Ketobacter alkanivorans: one gene and its partner. The protein of the gene in region 1 interacts with the protein of each later gene in a pairwise test. Links are inferred from orthologs where the notes say so. Each region holds a gene or a part of one and is shown on either strand. Other genes may lie near its edges.

Region 1 (8,091 bases):
AAAGAGTGAGAAAGAGGAATCCTGCTGTGCCTTTGATCCAGCCCAGAATCCAATCCTTGCGTAATAACATGAACAGAGCGATCACCAGCAAGATAAGGCTGAAGATGGCAAACGGCGCTGTGATCCATTGATATTGCATAGAGTGATTCCGTTGTAATTAGCCGTCAGGTTGACATTGTTGCCAGATATTGTGCAATTAGCTCATGGGAAATTGAGCCTCGCGGTGGGATAGATGGCAGGTCATTGATGTTCCACCACCCCGCCTCTTCGATTTCATCATCCTCTAGGATAATGTCGCCACCTGCGTATTCAGCATGAAACCCAATCATGAGTGAATGGGGGAAAGGCCACGGTTGGCTGCCTTTGTATTCCAAATTCTTAACCCGTACCCCCACCTCTTCTTGTATCTCACGATGCACAGCCATTTCGAGGGTTTCACCCGCCTCCACAAACCCTGCGAGGGTTGAGAACATGCCCTGGGGGAAATTCGGTGATCGAGCTAACAGTATCTCAGTGCCTTTGGTCACCAACACGATGATGCAAGGCGAAATACGGGGGTACTGGGTGTGGCCACAGCTAGGACACAGTTTGGCCCTATCCCTGTCGTGATGCACTGTTTCTGTGCCGCAGCGGCCACAAAAGCGGTGGTTGGTATCCCAATCCAGAACCTGTCGCGCTTTACCGGCGATCATAAACAGATTCGGGTCGACCATCATGGCCACGCGACGTAGGTCGTGCAGCATGTAGTTGGGTGGCAACGGGCCCTCACATTCCAGCGTAACGGCATAGCAGGGGCTGCTTTGCAGTTGGCCTAAATAATGGGGGCTACGATGGGGAATGCCCAGCAGTGAGAAACGGTCAATCTGCGGCACCATCAACCCATACTGATCCTGCACCATCAAAAGCCTGCCTTTATGAAATGCAAACCATATGGCTTCGCCTTCGTGATCGTCGGGGGCAATGACTCCGGGTACAAAATCCATTACATTCAACCGTTATGCCGCTTTAACCGGATAACCCAGTTCCTGCATGCTTTCTTCCGCTACTTCCATGATGCCTTCGCCGATGGGCTTATCGTCCTCCATGCCTTCGAGGAAATAGTCCACGCTGGTGATGGCATCGGCCAGGGTTTCCATTAAGGCTGTTGTAGGGGGCGCACTGCGATCTCGGATCAATTGATTCTCGATGAAGGCTTCGCAGGCTTCAACCACCGCGGCAGCTCGATGCAGCTGTAAAAACAATAAGCCGCCCCATACGGACTTAAGAGTGACCGGTACGTTGTTGAGGTGCATGCCATCCCAGTTAGAGTCCATAAATGAGGTGATGGCTCGCTTGGCTAGGGATAACCCGGCCCGTGCCTCTCCGACGACGACGCGACGGGCATCATCAAGCTGGGTGACTGAAATGCCGTCAGACATGGCTTCTTCGGCTTTACTGCTGTACAGACTGCTATCTGGGCCGCGACGTGGCGACAGGGTGGCCACGCTGTTTTCTACGTACAGCAAGGCATCCGCCACCCGGTTGAACTCATCGGACTCGGCGTCAACGTCTTCGGCTTTCCAATTGCGCACGATGTCTGCCTTCTCTTTGAACAAGCCAGCGGCTTTGCTCAGGCCGAGCATAATCAGGGTATTTCCCACCTTTCTCATGGCTTCAGCGATGGATTCGAAGCCTTCGTCATCGGTGGAGGCACCACGTGCACCCAAATCCAGCGAGTCTTTAATGTGATTCAATTCTTCGGTCAGGGCCTCAGCGACTGAGCGAATTACGGTGCCACCAGGGCCGCGCAGTATTTCCTGCTCCTGACGCAGATTGGCATCGGTCAGTCCGCCTGTTTCCAGTTTAAACAGATCCATCACCTCTTTGAGATGATCGCCAACCGGGCCAGCCAGGGATGCGATGTAAACGCACTCCTGAACGGTGGGTTTGGGGGGCTCTTTGTTAAGCGCAGACTCCCCCAGATGAATGACGTTTTTAATTTGCCGATCCACCAAACCCAAAAGCGATTTGCGCGCTACGTTCAGTTCCACAGCCTCTTTGCCGATTGCTTCGAGCACGGCAAGGGTTAACCACCACAGCTTGGATATGGGAGCGTTTCCGGTTAGAGCGTCGATACGGGAAACCGCGCGGGACATCATTTTGGCGTTGGCCGAAACACTTTCGTTACGCAATATGCCTAACAATCCAACCTGATACATATGACGCAAGCGTCGACCGGATGTTTGCAGTTGTTCCATGTCCGGTGCTGCCGCAGCGCCTTTCGATGGGCGTGGTGGATTCTCCCCCAAATCAAAAAATACGCTTTCGGTGATCATGGGGCGATTGAGAAAAAACCGAACTTCGTTGATGGTGGGTATCAGCAATACTGGCAATGCCTGCTTTTTGACCTCAACGTATTCAAGGTAATGAACCAGCACCATAATGGCGTTGCTGATAGCAGCCAGTTCCGGTTCATTATTTTTGTCGTGATGAGCCAGTATTTTATGCCCAAGCAGCTCAAGCTCTTCTGACAGAATGGCAGAGCCTGGCAGGTTTATGAGTTTGAACACGCCCTTTATGAGAGCAAATTGCTCAATTGCCGCTTTTAAACGGGCTTCGTTCTCGGGTTCCTCAACGAACTGCTCAAGATTGGATTCTGCAATAGACAGTGATTCATCAATCTGTTCTTTGACCAGGTTTAGTGAGGCTGAACCTTCAATTGTTAGCATGCTGACACCGTTCTTGTTCTTAAAAGCGGACTCAATGGATCAGGCTGCTTTAAAGGCACACCTAACCTAAGAATGTTTACACAGGGCTTATCTCATTATAGTTTCTTTTTCTTGTTTTACTTCAATGAGATAAAGCCACCCCGACCGCATGTTACTGGGGTTGTTTAGGTGGAGCGTGAATAAACACAGCTAACCTATTGTTTAAATGTATCTTTTAATTGAGATTTGGACAACTTAAACAATAGAACCACCGCACAGAACCGGAAAAATATTAGTGCTTGAGCCAGACGCAGTTTCCACCGCTGATCTTGTCGAGGCTCTGCAGCCTTTCTTCGTGTAACACCAATTCTTCAGGGGTGGCTTGGAGCACCCGCAAGGGGGGCCTGTCCGTTGGCAGACGTTTGATGGCTGCCCCGGTTATTCCGCCCTCTTCCCCGCCATCACCGGTGGATAGGATTAGGTTGGTCTGGCCACCGGTCATGCCGAGGTAAACGTCAGCCAATATCTCGGCATCCAGCAGTGCGCCGTGCAGATCCCGGTGGGAGTTGTCTATTTCGTAGCGTTTACAGAGAGCATCCAGACTGTTGCGCTGGCCCGGATGCATCTTTCTGGCCATCAGCAGCGTATCAAGAACCGTACAGTGATCCTCAGTTTTGCCCAGCTGCGGCCCTACCAGCCGAAACTCATGATCCATAAAGCCCACGTCAAATGCGGCATTATGGATGACTAATTGAGCACCCTTGATGTAATCGAGAAACTCCTGCGCGATGTCTTTGAAGCGAGGTTTGTCCACCAGGAACTCATTGGTGATACCGTGCACTTCGATTGCGCCGTCGTCTATCTCTCGATCGGGTTGCAAATAGCGGTGGAAGTTGTTCCCGGTCAGGCGGCGGTTGACCATTTCCACGCAGCCGATTTCAATGATTCGGTGACCTTCAGCAGGCTCCAGGCCTGTGGTTTCAGTATCCAGTACTATCTGTCTCATAACCTAACGCCCTAACATTTCATCGATGGCCTGATTTGCCAGTTGATCCACTATTTCGTTCTCTCGATGACCGCTGTGCCCTTTTACCCAATGCCACTCCACTTCATGCTGCTGGCGAACAGCATCCAGTGACTGCCAGAGGTCGGCATTTTTCACCGGTTGTTTGCTGGCATTCTTCCAGCCTTTCTTTTTCCAGCCATGTATCCATTCGGTAATACCTTTGCGCACGTATTGAGAGTCCGTTGTGAGGCTGACCTTGCAGGGGCGCTTCAAGCTTTTCAGGCCTTCTAACGCGGCCGTTAACTCCATGCGGTTGTTAGTGGTGTCTTTTTCTGCGCCTTTCAGGCTTTTTTCAACGCCGTTAAAACGCAACAGAACACCCCAGCCACCTGGCCCTGGGTTTCCCTTGCAGGCACCATCGGTGAATATTTCTACAAAATCCATTATGACTCCGAACTGCTTCCCGGGTTGCACTGGTGTCGTGTGGACGGCTTGGCGATTCCCGCTATGGGGATGTTAACCAAGGTGTCCTTCACGGTACGGAAGCGGGGTTTGATTGGGGTAAGGGTTGAAACCTGTTTGACCGCCACAAGGACGTAAACGCCGCCGCGCTGTTGCCAGATGCGCTGCCCAAGATAGGCGATCCAGTTAAACAGCTTGCGAGTGCGGCGATTGGCGGTGGGCAGGCCGAACGCTGTGCTCTCGTATCCTTCGACGTGGAAATCCAGCAGCTTCAGCCAGTCTGACAGGCGATAGGGGCTAATAAAGTTGCCACTCCAGGGCATGCCTGCGGTTTGCATCAGAAAGAAACGACCCAACCCCCAGATACTCCACGGATTAAAGCCGACAATGACAATACGCCCGCCGGGAATCACCGCACGGGAAATCTCCCGCAGAGCACGATGAGGCGAGCTATCGAAATCCAGGCTATGGTGCAAAATTGCTACATCCACACTTTCTGTCGCCAGCGCCAGTTCATCCAAACGGCTGCATACACAACGATATTGATCATGGTGTTGCGGCTTTTCACTGACGTAAAGTTTGTTGTGAATGGTGCTCGTGCCCGCTAGCCAATGGGGTCTGCCAATACCGGTCTGCACTAAATGATAGCCAAACATGGAGGGCAGCACCCGATCAAGGATGTCCTGCTCCTCTTCGAGCAGTTCCTGACCCAGCTCTGATTCAAACCATTTGGTGAGCAGCGGATGAACCGATGCACCATGCACCTGTTGAAACGGCTTGAATAGTCTGGGTAAACTCATAGTCTCTCGGCTGTCCTGCTATGGCTCGTTCAGTGGCTGGATGAGTAGGCTAAATAAAACAATCAAACATCAGGTTACCATAATCCATGCTGACTCTTCATCCGTTACCCGTGTTTACTGATAACTATATATGGTGTCTTCATGACAACCAAACTGCCTATGTAGTGGACCCAGGGCAAGCCGATTCGGTACTGGACTATCTAAAGGATCGCTCGCTCGATTTGAAAGGGATCTTGATTACCCATCATCACTGGGATCATGTATCCGGTATTGCCCCTCTTGTGGCGGCTTATCCCGGCATACCCGTTTGGGGCCCGGCGACAGAAACCATTCCTGGCTGCACTCAACCGCTGTCTGGTGGTGACACCATTGAGCTGGCATGGGGAATCACATTTGGGGTAATCGATGTGCCGGGCCATACCTTGGGCCACATTGCCTACTACGCTAAAGAAACACCCAAAGGCCCCCTGCTGTTTTGTGGTGACACTCTGTTCTCCTCAGGTTGCGGACGGCTGTTCGAAGGCACGCCTGAACAAATGCATGACTCACTTCAGACTCTGGCGGCATTGCCGGTTGAGACCACCGTTTGCTGCACCCATGAATACACCACCGCCAACCTCAAATTCGCGCAAGCGGTGGAGCCCGACAACGAAGACGTGGCCAAGCGTATAAAAGAGGTCATGAAGTTGCGTGATCAAAATTTGCCCAGCTTGCCATCCTCTATTGGTCTGGAGCTGAAGGTGAACCCCTTTCTTCGAGCAGATAAAGAGTCGGTATTGCGGACTTTACAATCAAAATGCGGAGAGCGTCCCGCCAATGTCCTGGCCAGTTTTGCTACACTGCGACAGTGGAAAGACAATTTCTAACGCTTTTCACCGAATTGTTCTAGGTAGGCACTGTCCATACAATACCCGCCTAACCTATTGGCATCATGACTTCCGGAATCCTACGTGTTGAGTTCGTCTAAATTGCTGTTCAGGCTTCCCAGCCTTATTGTCGTATCATCGCTGTTCACACTGTCCTGTACCTCGAACATGACTAAGGAACCCGAAATTGTTACCTACGAGGCCAGCGTAGCCCCGTTGATTAACGATATCCTGGATGCAGAGGAAGCGGCCGCCGAAGAAACTTTCTATGATGGCCCTGAATACTATATCCCCGATGCCTCCGATGACGTGCTCCTTATGGATAGTCATTCTGGGGAGAGCAACGCAGAGATTGCTGTCTCCATGTGGGAGGTGTATCGCAAGAACACCATCCTCGACCTGAATGCAGATAATCCTCGCATCAAAGTGCAGCGGGACTGGTACGCCAAGCACCAATCCTATCTTGACCGGGTCACCCAGCGGGCCGAACCGTATCTTTATTACATCATCGAAGAGTCCAAAAAGCGGGGCTTACCCAGCGAACTGGCGCTGCTGCCAATCGTAGAAAGCGCCTACGATCCTTTTGCTTACTCCCACGGTCGCGCTGCCGGCATCTGGCAGTTTATACCCGGAACCGGGCGCGCATTCGGGCTGAAGCAAACCTGGTGGTACGAAGGCCGGCGTGACATTGTTGCCGCAACCGACGCAGCCATGAACTATCTGGAATCCCTCAATAACCAGTTTGATGGAGACTGGATGTTAGCTTTGGCCTCGTACAATTCCGGTGCCGGTACAGTGCGCAATGCCATTCGCAAGAACAAGCGGCTGGGCAAGCCCACCGACTTTTGGTCACTGGATTTGCCCAAAGAGACTCGGGCCTATGTCCCCAAACTGGTGGCCATCGCACAGCTATTCGATAACCCGGAGAAATACGGCATTACCTTGATAGATTACCCGTATCAGCCGTTTTTTGAGTCTATTGATATAGGCGCTCAACTGGATCTGGCCTTGGCCGCAAAGATGGCTGAAATGTCGATCAATGAGCTATACCGACTCAACCCGGGTTTTAACCGTTGGGCCACTGACCCCGACGGCCCGCATCGCCTGCTGGTGCCGGTTGAAAAAGCCCAGATCATGCGAGACGCCGTGGCACAATTACCGCCGAACAAGCGCGTGGAATGGGCTCGCTACACCATTAAGCCCGGTGATTCCATTTTGTCCATTTCATCCAAGCACAACATCACGCCCGAACTTTTGAAACAAGTAAACCAGCTCCACAGCAACACCATCAGAGCCGGAAAAACCCTTCTGATTCCACAATCATCCGAGCCCCTCAATCACTACAGCCTTAGCGCCGATCAGCGTCTTGAAACCAAGCAGAATCGCTCTGTCTCCGGCAAGAACAAAATCATGCACACGGTGCAATCAGGTGAGAGCTTTTGGTCCATCTCCCGACACTACGGCGTTGACCATCGTTCATTGGCGAAGTGGAACAGCATGGCCCCCACCGACACCCTGTCGACCGGGAAAAAACTGGTAGTGTGGACAAAACAGCCACAACAGGTTGCCACAGGGATGAAGGATCAACGCATGCGAAAAATACGCTATAGGGCGCGTAGCGGTGATTCTTACGCGGGGATCGCTGGGAAGTTCAACGTATCATTAGGGCAGCTGAAGCAGTGGAATAAAATTGATACCCGAAAGTATCTGCAGCCCGGGGACATGCTCACGCTCTACGTGGATGTGGCAAATGCGCCTTGAGGCTAACCCTGATTGGCCGTTAGCGCCAATCCAACCTGCTGCGCCAGCATAGAAAAACCAGCGTACTGCTGATCGTTTAGTGGCGCTTTCGAAATGGCCTTGTCACCGTAAAACACACCAATAGGACGCCGGGATACGATAATCGGTGCCACAAAGTATTCATGGTAACCCAGGGCCTCCTGCAGCTTAGCAGTATGCAGATAAGCCCGCCCCGCCATCAACTTTGATCCCATCCACAGCTGTTGTGATTGACGAATCGAGCTGGCAAACGCGTTTTCTTCAGTTAGGTCGATTTTTAATTGCTCCTTAAACGCCAAATCCACCTGCCCTTTAAAAAACTTGGGAACCATGGCTTTACGGTCTTTAGAAACCAGAGCCATCACCACGCGATCCAACCCGATCGCATCACACATGCCGTTCAATACCAGATCCAGCATAGAGTTCACGTCAATGCGTTTGTCTGCAATCAAGATATTTAACTTCTGCATAATGTCCATCTGAAGCTGAAC
Region 2 (9,304 bases), 770 kb from region 1 along the record:
TGGAACCATACAGGATGAAGGTGTAACCCGTATCGGCAGTCGCAACCTGATCATGGGATACGTGCATGTGGCCCATGACTGCCAGATCGGCGATGATAATATTTTTGCAGCCCATGCCACCATGGCTGGGCACGTGCATGTGGCCCATGATGTGATTTTTGCCGGGTTTTCCGGTGCTCACCAGTTCTGTCACGTGGGGCCTTATGCAATGCTGGGGATGGGAGCGTTGACCGGTAAGGACGTGCCAGCCTTTATGATGGTAGCGGGTAACCCGGCAAGGCCCGCAGGTATGAATTTTGAAGGCATGCGGCGGCGCAATTTCAGCAAGGAATCCATGTCGTTATTGAAAGATGCCTACAAAACCGTGTACATGCGTGGATTGAAACTCGAGCAGGCTTTGGCTCAGCTCGAAGCGAAGCCCCACGATCCCAATCTACAGCTTTTCATCGATTCGATAAAGTCTTCCAGTCGTGGCATTGCCCGCTAATTTCGGTACTGATATGCCTCCTCATAACAGTTCTGCGATCACTGTTGGCATTGTTGCGGGCGAAATGTCCGGTGACCAGCTGGGTGCCGGCCTGATTAAGGCGTTGCGCAAACACTGGCCGAGCGCTCGATTTGTGGGGATTGGTGGTCCGGCTATGATCGAGGCCGGTTGCGAAAGTCTTTTCCCCATAGACCGACTGAGTGTGATGGGTATATTTGCGGTGCTGGGCCGGTTGCGAGAACTACTCAATATTCGCAAGACTTTAAAACAGCGATTTCTCGATGAAAAAATTGATGTGTTCATCGGTATTGATTCCCCTGATTTCAATCTACCCGTAGAAGGCTTCTTAAAAACGCACGGTATCAAAACCGTACACTACGTTTCACCAACCGTTTGGGCCTGGCGACAGAAGCGGGTTTTCAAAATTCGCCGCGATGTGGATTTGATGCTGACACTGCTTCCGTTCGAGGCAGATTTCTATAAACGCTTTGATGTACCGGTAAAGTTTGTTGGGCACCCCTTTGCGACAGATATTGATTCCAAAATCGATCATGACCGCGCCAAGCGCTATTGGGAATTTGCGCCGGCCGATAAGGTTGTAGCGGTTCTACCAGGAAGTCGCGGTGGTGAACTGAAATACATGGGCCCATTGTTTTTGGAAACCATGCGCCTGATAGCCATCATGAGCCCCCAAACCAAGTTTATTGTGCCGTTAGCGAATGATCAGCGTCGACACCAGTTCGAACTGCAGTTGAAACAACTGAATACTGAATTGCCCATCCAGTTGGTGGATGGTCATGCCCGAGAGGTGATGGCGGGCGCTGATTACGTGTTGGCTACCTCTGGCACCGTGACATTGGAAGCCATGTTGCTGAAACGCCCGATGGTAGTGGCCTTCAGCTGGGGGGCGATTACTCATGCGATTTTGTCCCCATTGGTGAAGAACAAGTTTATTGCCCTGCCCAACTTACTGGCGGATGAAGAAATTGCCCCTGAATTCTTGCAGGAAAATGCACGCCCGGAGGTTCTGGCTCGTGCGCTCTTTGGTTTAATGCAGGATCCACAGCGCTGTAAGACCATGCAGGCACGTTTCGGTGAAATCCACGATCAACTGAATATGAATGCCAGCGAGCAGGCCGCTGCGGCCATTGCCGGTTTGCTCGAAAAGCAGGCTAGTTCGGCGGGTGAGGGCGTAGTAAATGCAGGCTGAGATTGGCTTCGCCAATGGTAAACTGATCGCAGGTGTTGATGAGGTCGGGCGCGGGCCATTGGCATGGGATGTGGTTGCTGCAGCGGTGATACTTCATCCTGACAAACCCATTGCGGGGCTTACCGATTCCAAGAAACTCTCAGAAAAAAAGCGCGAAGCTCTGTTTGAGATCATCCAGCGGGATGCTCTGGCGTGGGCCATTGGCCGAGCCAATGTAGAGGAAATAGATAAACTCAATATCTTGCACGCCAGTATGCTGGCTATGCAGAGGGCAGTAGAACAACTGTCACCGATGGCAGAATTTGCCTTGGTGGATGGTAATCGGTGTCCGAATTTGCCCTGCCCATCTCAGGCAATTGTAAAAGGGGATCTCACTGAACCCTGCATCAGCGCGGCCTCTATCCTCGCTAAAGTCACTCGTGACCGAGAGATGGATGAGATGGAGCAGCGCTATCCTGGCTATGGCTTTGCCAAGCATAAAGGCTATCCTACCAAAGTTCACATGGATGCCTTGCATAAGCTCGGCCCTACGGAAATACACCGCCGCTCGTTCGGGCCGGTGGCAAAATTGCTGGATTAAACTCACCTACAGCACAGGCGCACTAACATGACACAACCATTCGTACATCTGCGTATTCATTCTGAATATTCACTGGTGGATGGACTGGTGCGTATTAAGCCGTTGGCGAAATTGTGTTCTGAAATGAATATGCCAGCCTTGGCTCTTACGGATTTCTGCAACATGTTCGCCCTGGTGAAGTTTCAGCGGTCTGCCATGGATGCGGGGCTCAAACCCATTTACGGCGCAGACGTACTGCTTGAATCAGCCCAGCCCGATGAGCCGCCAACCCAGATCGTATTGCTCGCCAAAAGCTTACAAGGTTATCGCAACCTGACTGAACTGGTGTCTGAATCTTATCTACATGGCCAAAAGCTCGACAAAGCAATTATTGCCCGTGACTACCTGCGACAAAAAACAGATGGCTTGATCTGTTTGTCCGGTGGCAGGCAAGCCGAAATCGGTCGTGCATTACTAGGGGGGAAGCACGACAAAGTCGAGCAGCTGCTTGCAGAGTACAGCGAGCTGTTTCCTGATTCGTTTTATTTGGAGCTTCACCGTACCTCGCGTCAGGATGATGAAACCTATTTGCACCTTGCTGTAGATGTCGCGCAGAAGTTCAACTTGCCGGTGGTGGCGACCAACGATGTCCGTTTTCTGAAACGGGATGACTTTGAAGCCCACGAAACCCGCGTCTGTATATACGAGGGTTGGACACTGGAAGACCCCAGTCGTGAGCAACGCTACAGTGAAGAGCAGTATCTGAAATCCCCCGAAGAGATGTGTGAGCTGTTTCAGGACATCCCTGAGGCCATCGAAAACACGGTTGAGATAGCGAAGCGCTGCAGTTTTGAGATCCCCCTGGGCACCTATTTCCTGCCGGACTACCCAGTGCCTGAAGGCATGACGTTGGACGACTTTATCATCGCCGAATCCCGCAAGGGGCTCGAGCAACGCCTGGCCTTTCTGTATGACGTGAATGATCCTGGGTTTGCCGAAATCCGCAAACCTTATGATGAGCGTTTGCAGAGTGAGTTGGATGTAATCATTCAGATGGGGTTTCCTGGGTACTTCCTCATTGTTGCGGACTTTATCCAATGGGCCAAAAACAATGGTGTGCCGGTGGGGCCGGGGCGGGGCTCCGGCGCAGGCTCTCTCGTTGCCTACGTGCTGAAAATAACCGACCTCGATCCATTGGAATACGATCTGCTGTTCGAACGGTTTCTCAACCCTGAGCGGGTATCCATGCCCGATTTCGACGTTGACTTTTGTATGGACGGTCGTGATCGTGTTATCGATTATGTGGCCGAAAAATATGGTCGTAATGCGGTCAGCCAGATCATTACATTCGGTTCGATGGCGGCAAAAGCGGTAGTGCGCGATGTTGGGCGAGTACAAGGTCGATCCTACGGTTTCGTGGATCGTATTGCCAAACTGATTCCCTTTGAAGTCGGTATGACACTCAGCAAAGCCATAGAGCAGGAGCCCCAGCTGCAAGAATTGTACGATCGCGATGAGGACGTCCGTGAACTGCTGGACATGGCCCTCAAGCTGGAAGGTATTACCCGTAACGTGGGTAAGCACGCCGGAGGTGTGGTCATTGCGCCTTCTGCCCTTACGGATTACGTGCCTCTCTATTGCGATGAACACGGTAACAACCTGGTTACCCAGTTTGATAAAGACGATGTGGAAGCAGCGGGCTTGGTGAAGTTCGATTTCCTCGGCCTGCGCACGTTGACCATCGTGGACTGGGCCCTGAAAACCATCAATCCTGTATTGGAAAAGCAGGGCGAGCCACCGGTAGACATTGAGCGAATTCCGCTCGATGACCAAGCTTCTTTTGACCTGCTGCAAAGAGCCGAGACCACCGCCGTATTCCAGCTGGAATCACGGGGTATGAAAGATCTGATAAAACGCCTCAAACCTAACACCTTCGAAGACATCGTCGCGTTGGTGGCCTTGTTTCGTCCTGGCCCTCTGGGTTCTGGCATGGTGGATGACTTTATCGCCCGAAAGCATGGGCGGCAAAAGGTAGATTACCCCCACCCCGATCTGAAGCCTGTTCTGGATACCACCTACGGCACCATTCTGTATCAGGAACAGGTGATGCTGATTCCCCAGGTGCTGGCAGATTTTACTCTGGGCGGCGCTGATTTGTTGCGTCGTGCTATGGGTAAAAAGAAAGCCGACGTTATGGCCCAGCAACGGGGTTTGTTTGTGGATGGTGCTGCCAAGAATGGCATCGACCCTAAACTTTCAGGCGAAATCTTCGACACCATGGAAGAGTTCGCCAAGTACGGCTTTAACAAATCCCACTCCGCTGCCTATGCACTGGTGTCGTATCAGACAGCTTGGCTCAAGGCCCATTATCCAGCTGGTTTTATGGCCGCGGTGCTGTCTGCCGATATGCACAACACCGACAAAGTGGTGACGTTGATTGATGAATGTCGTCGCATGAAACTGGCTATTGTGTCGCCGGATGTGAACGTCAGTGAGTACAAGTTTACAGTGGGTGAGCAAGAGCAGGTTGTGTACGGGTTAGGCGCAATCAAAGGATTGGGGGAGGGCCCCATCGAGGCTATCCTGGAGGCCCGCGACGCTAATAAGCCCTTCAAAAACTTGTTTGAGTTCTGCCGCAGAGTCGATCTGAAAAAACTCAATAAGCGCTCTATGGAAGCCTTGGTGCGTGCCGGCGCATTGGACAAGCTGGGGCCAGACCGCGCCACTCTTATGGCCAGCCTGCAGGAGGCCATGCGTTACGCCGAGCAGGAAAGTAAAAACCAGGATCTTGGCATCATGGACATGTTCGGTGCTGTGGAAGAAGAGGAGCAGCCCGAACCCGAGTGGGCCAAGGTCAAACCCTGGAGTGATGATGAGCGTCTTAACGGCGAAAAAGATACCCTTGGCCTGTATCTGACCGGACACCCTATAGATCAGTATCTAGAGGAGATTTCCCACTTTATCTCTTGTCGGATCGCCGATGTGAAACCAGGTAACACTAAAGAGTCGCGCTCCATCGTGGCCGGGCTGGTGATTGCTCAGCGGGTCATGAAAAACAAACGCGGCGACAAAATGGCATTCTTGACGTTGGATGACAAGAGCGGGCGTTTGGAAATATCCATCTTCTCTGATACCTATGAAGAATATAAGGATCAGCTTATCAAAGATGCGGTACTGGTGGTGGAAGGGGATGTCAGCATGGATGACTACTCCGGCGGCCTGAAAATGGTAACCCGCAAAGTCTTTGGTATCGCTCAAGCGCGGGAAAACTACGCCCGTTTGATCAGTTTAGACATCGACCAGTCCCGAGTAGGGCCAGAGTTCAGCCAACAATTGCAGGCTGCCCTGACACCCTATCGCGAAGGCGGCTGCAAGGTCCGGATTCAGTATGCCCGTCAGGGTGCTCATGGACGCCTATACCTGGGGGACGACTGGCGTATTTCCCCCAAGCCGGAGCTTATAAAACAATTAGAGCAGCTGTGTGGTGAGCGAACCCTGACAGTGCATTATCGCTGATCCTGACTGCCAGCCGGTTGGGATAACATTTTGCCACAAAATCGCGCCCCTTCTTGCCAGCCTAAATCTCGACAGGTTGGCGCGCTTCACGTAAGGTATTGGGCTGAATAAACTCGCTAACCCATAGCCTATAACAATTAAACAGGATCAATGAGTTATGAATCCTAACTATCTGGATTTCGAACAACCTATCGCAGAACTGGAATCCAAGATTAACGAGCTGCGCAATATGGGCGACAGCACCGCACTGAATATTACCGATGAAGTGAAACAGCTGAAAGACAAGAGCCTTTCGCTGACTGAAACCATCTTTTCCAATTTAACCTCCTGGCAAATTGCCCAGCTGGCGCGCCACCCCAAGCGTCCCTACACCTTGGATTATATCGACCTGATTTTTACCGAGTTCGATGAGCTCCACGGTGATCGTACCTTTGGGGATGACAAGGCCATTATTGGCGGTGTGGCCCGTTTGGACGGCAAGCCGGTAATGATCATCGGCCATCAGAAAGGTCGGGATGTTAAAGAAAAAGTACGCCGTAATTTTGGCATGCCGCAGCCAGAGGGCTATCGCAAGGCCATGCGCCTGATGCAGATGGCGGAGCGTTTTAAAATGCCACTGCTGACCTTTATCGATACCCCCGGAGCTTATCCTGGCATCGAAGCAGAAGAGCGAGGTCAGAGCGAGGCCATCGCCCGTAATCTAGCGGTAATGGCCAGTTTGAAAACCCCCATCATCGCCACTGTCATCGGCGAAGGTGGCTCCGGCGGTGCGCTGGCCATTGGCGTGTGTGATCATTTACAGATGCTTCAGTACAGTACGTACTCAGTCATTTCGCCCGAAGGCTGTGCCTCCATTCTTTGGAAAAGTGCCGAGTACGCATCGGATGCGGCAGCCGCCATGGGGCTCACGGCTGAACGACTGCATGAGCTGGGGCTGGTGGATCAGATTATTCCGGAGCCGCTGGGTGGCAGTCATCGTAATCATAGCGCAGTGGCCGATTCACTTAAGGCTGCCTTGATCGAAAACCTGGAGCGCCTTACCGCCAAAGATGAAGAAGCCCTGATGGCGGAGCGCTATCAGCGTTTAATGAGTTACGGCTTCACCGGTTAATGGAATACTTGATATACCCTGCCCTGGGTATAGTGGCAGGGTTAGCCGCTGGCCTGCTTGGTGTGGGCGGCGGTTTAATTATTGTCCCGGTGTTGATCTACGCTTTTAGCGCAATTCAGTTTTCACCCGACGTGCTCACTCATATGGCAGTGGGCACCTCCCTTGCCACCATCATCATTACCTCCTCTGGATCAGTTTATCAGCATCATAAAAAAGGCGCTGTGCTTTGGCCTGTGCTTACCTGGTTTGCATTTGGATTAGCCGGCGGAGCCCTTTTGGGTGCCAAGCTGGCAGACATCATCAACGGCCGAGTATTGCAGATGCTGTTTGGTGTATTTGCCATACTCATAGCACTGCAGATGGCGGCCGGAGTAAAACCCAAGGCGTCCCGAGAGCTTCCTGGTAAGGCGGGGCTATCGTTGGTGGGTGTGGTGATAGGCTCAATTTCTGCAATATTCGGTATCGGCGGAGGGTCTCTTAGTGTGCCTTTCCTGACCTGGTGCAACGTTAAGATGCAGCAGGCTGTTGGCACCTCAGCCGCAGGGGGAATGCCAATCGCAGTAGCGGGAGCCTTTGGTTTTATCGTTACCGGGTGGGATGAATCAACACCTGAATACAGTTTTGGCTATGTCTATCTGCCTGCACTGCTTGGGATCTCTGTTACCAGCGTTATCTTCGCTCAAGTCGGTGCCCGTCTGGCCCACAGATTACCGGCGGCCACTCTTAAAAAGATCTTTGCAGCCTTGCTGGTAGTAGTGGGTGTTAAATTACTGCTGGGATAGAGGCCCGCGCACCTGTTCTGCAGCCTGTTCTTCGATCGCCGGTTTCCGTCATGAATTTTATGCGTGCTAAGAATGTATGTCACAGCCGTGACATAATTCTGTAATATGATGCCGAAAACTCCGCTGTGATTAAGGAAATGATTTTATGAAGCGTCTGATTCTCTCTGTGTTGCTGGTTTCTTTGTTATCGGCATGCGCCAGTCAGAAAGTACAAAACCTGTATGAAGGCCAGGACAAACAAGCTGCTCTGATCAAATCTTCACCAACTGTGTTGTTTAAATATATTGATAACGATGAGGTGAGCACGGGCTTCATTGGCCAGCAAACCACTTATCGCGTGCAAGCCGGTGAGCGTACTTTGATGGTGGAGTATTCGGATCTGTTTGAAATATCCAATGATGAGCACGAAAAAGTGGTTTCTCGCCCTGCAAAAATCACGTTTCTTGCAGAAGCGGGTAAGACCTATCAGGTTGTTAATCCAAAGCAGGTGACTCTGGGGGCTGCTCAAAGCTTTGCCGAAAAGCCGGAATTTAACGTGATTAATGTCGCGAACAAGCAGACAGTTGAAGCGACAGTGGAGCTGAGCCGGCCCAGAACGTTCATGACACAGCTGCGCTCTGCTGTGGCACCGGTGTATGAATTCGAAAGTGATCAGGTGCAAACCGCAGCGCCGGTGTCAGCGCCAATGGCGAATCAGTCAGTGATGGAAAGTTTGCAGTCGCTGTGGAAAAGCGCCTCTGATGCTGACCGTGATGCATTTTTGCAGTGGGTGAATCAAAAGTAGCAGCCCATTGGTGTGCTTTCAGATCACTTATGCAGCAAACTGCACCAATATTGTTTCAAGTCATGAATTTGGTGTGCTTTTCGACCAAAAAAAGTGCACTAAGCTCTTTGCATTTAACTTGATTGTCATATAATCGAAACATCGCTTTTTTGTGCATATGGGCGATGTCGCGGATTCTTTTGTTTAAGGCGGTCGCGTAGGGGAAGGATATTATTAGAAAAATACGGAGATAACACATAATGCATCGACTACAAATGGTGTGGGCTGTGCCCAATGATCCCCGTATTAAATTCATTCTAATGATGTCATTTTGAATAATGCGTTTGTCACGAAAGTGTCATAGTGCTTATTCATACTTCGCTCCGTTCGTAAGCCGACAATATTTGCGAAAAAACCTCGGACCCTCTAGGAGAGAAAAATGAAAGTAAAATTGCTTCCTTTAGCTATTGGTGCTGCTATTGCTATGCCAGGTGTGGCTTTGGCAGATGGACCTACTGTTTACGGTAAGGTGAATGTATCTTACGAAATGGTTGATTGGAATATCGAGCTCCCAAGTGAAGATTTAGACTTGGATTCGGATAATTGGCAGGTTATTAGCAACGCTTCTCGCGTAGGTGTTAAAGGTAGTGAGAATATTACTGATGACCTGAAAGCTATCTATCAAATCGAGTGGGGAGTAAACATTGATAGTGGCGAAGACATGTCTCAACGAGATCGATTTGTTGGTTTGTCGGGCGGCTTTGGTACTGTTAAAGTGGGTAAGTTTGATAGCCCTTTAAAGAAAGCACAGGGAAAGGTTGACCTGTTCAATGACTTGTCTGGTGATATTGGTTACGTGATTGTTGGTGAGAACCG

What was found.
Region 2: the proteins of dnaQ (region 1) and dnaE interact in binary tests that used the Escherichia coli proteins (3 or more experiments, as listed by UniProt). The link is inferred for Ketobacter alkanivorans from one-to-one orthologs.

Annotation. Positions count from the first base shown.
Region 1 is NZ_CP022684.1:306,066-314,156, forward strand. What follows is about bases 1,837-4,600. They hold dnaQ (DNA polymerase III subunit epsilon), read right to left. Parts: upstream 3,694-4,600; coding sequence 2,980-3,693; downstream 1,837-2,979. Other genes in these bases: Kalk_RS01390 (hypothetical protein), read right to left, coding at 1,837-2,708; rnhA (ribonuclease HI), read right to left, coding at 3,697-4,140; Kalk_RS01405 (class I SAM-dependent methyltransferase), read right to left, coding at 4,137-4,600. In the rest of the region: Kalk_RS01380 (hypothetical protein), read right to left, coding at 1-139; nudC (NAD(+) diphosphatase), read right to left, coding at 165-983; more of Kalk_RS01390, read right to left, coding at 996-1,836; more of Kalk_RS01405, read right to left, coding at 4,601-4,955; gloB (hydroxyacylglutathione hydrolase), read left to right, coding at 5,042-5,821; Kalk_RS01415 (lytic transglycosylase), read left to right, coding at 5,990-7,582; Kalk_RS01420 (HDOD domain-containing protein), read right to left, coding at 7,585-8,091. UniProt on the Escherichia coli protein: DNA polymerase III is a complex, multichain enzyme responsible for most of the replicative synthesis in bacteria. The epsilon subunit contain the editing function and is a proofreading 3'-5' exonuclease.
Region 2 is NZ_CP022684.1:1,069,671-1,078,974, reverse strand. Bases 1,996-5,972 are described here. They hold dnaE (DNA polymerase III subunit alpha), read left to right. Parts: upstream 1,996-2,304; coding sequence 2,305-5,772; downstream 5,773-5,972. Other genes in these bases: Kalk_RS04510 (acetyl-CoA carboxylase carboxyltransferase subunit alpha), read left to right, coding at 5,930-5,972; rnhB (ribonuclease HII), read left to right, coding at 1,996-2,277. Outside these bases: lpxA (acyl-ACP--UDP-N-acetylglucosamine O-acyltransferase), read left to right, coding at 1-487; lpxB (lipid-A-disaccharide synthase), read left to right, coding at 501-1,697; more of rnhB, read left to right, coding at 1,687-1,995; more of Kalk_RS04510, read left to right, coding at 5,973-6,883; Kalk_RS04505 (sulfite exporter TauE/SafE family protein), read left to right, coding at 6,883-7,665; Kalk_RS04500 (DUF2057 family protein), read left to right, coding at 7,811-8,449; Kalk_RS04495 (porin), read left to right, coding at 8,868-9,304. UniProt on the Escherichia coli protein: DNA polymerase III is a complex, multichain enzyme responsible for most of the replicative synthesis in bacteria. This DNA polymerase also exhibits 3' to 5' exonuclease activity. The alpha chain is the DNA polymerase catalytic subunit.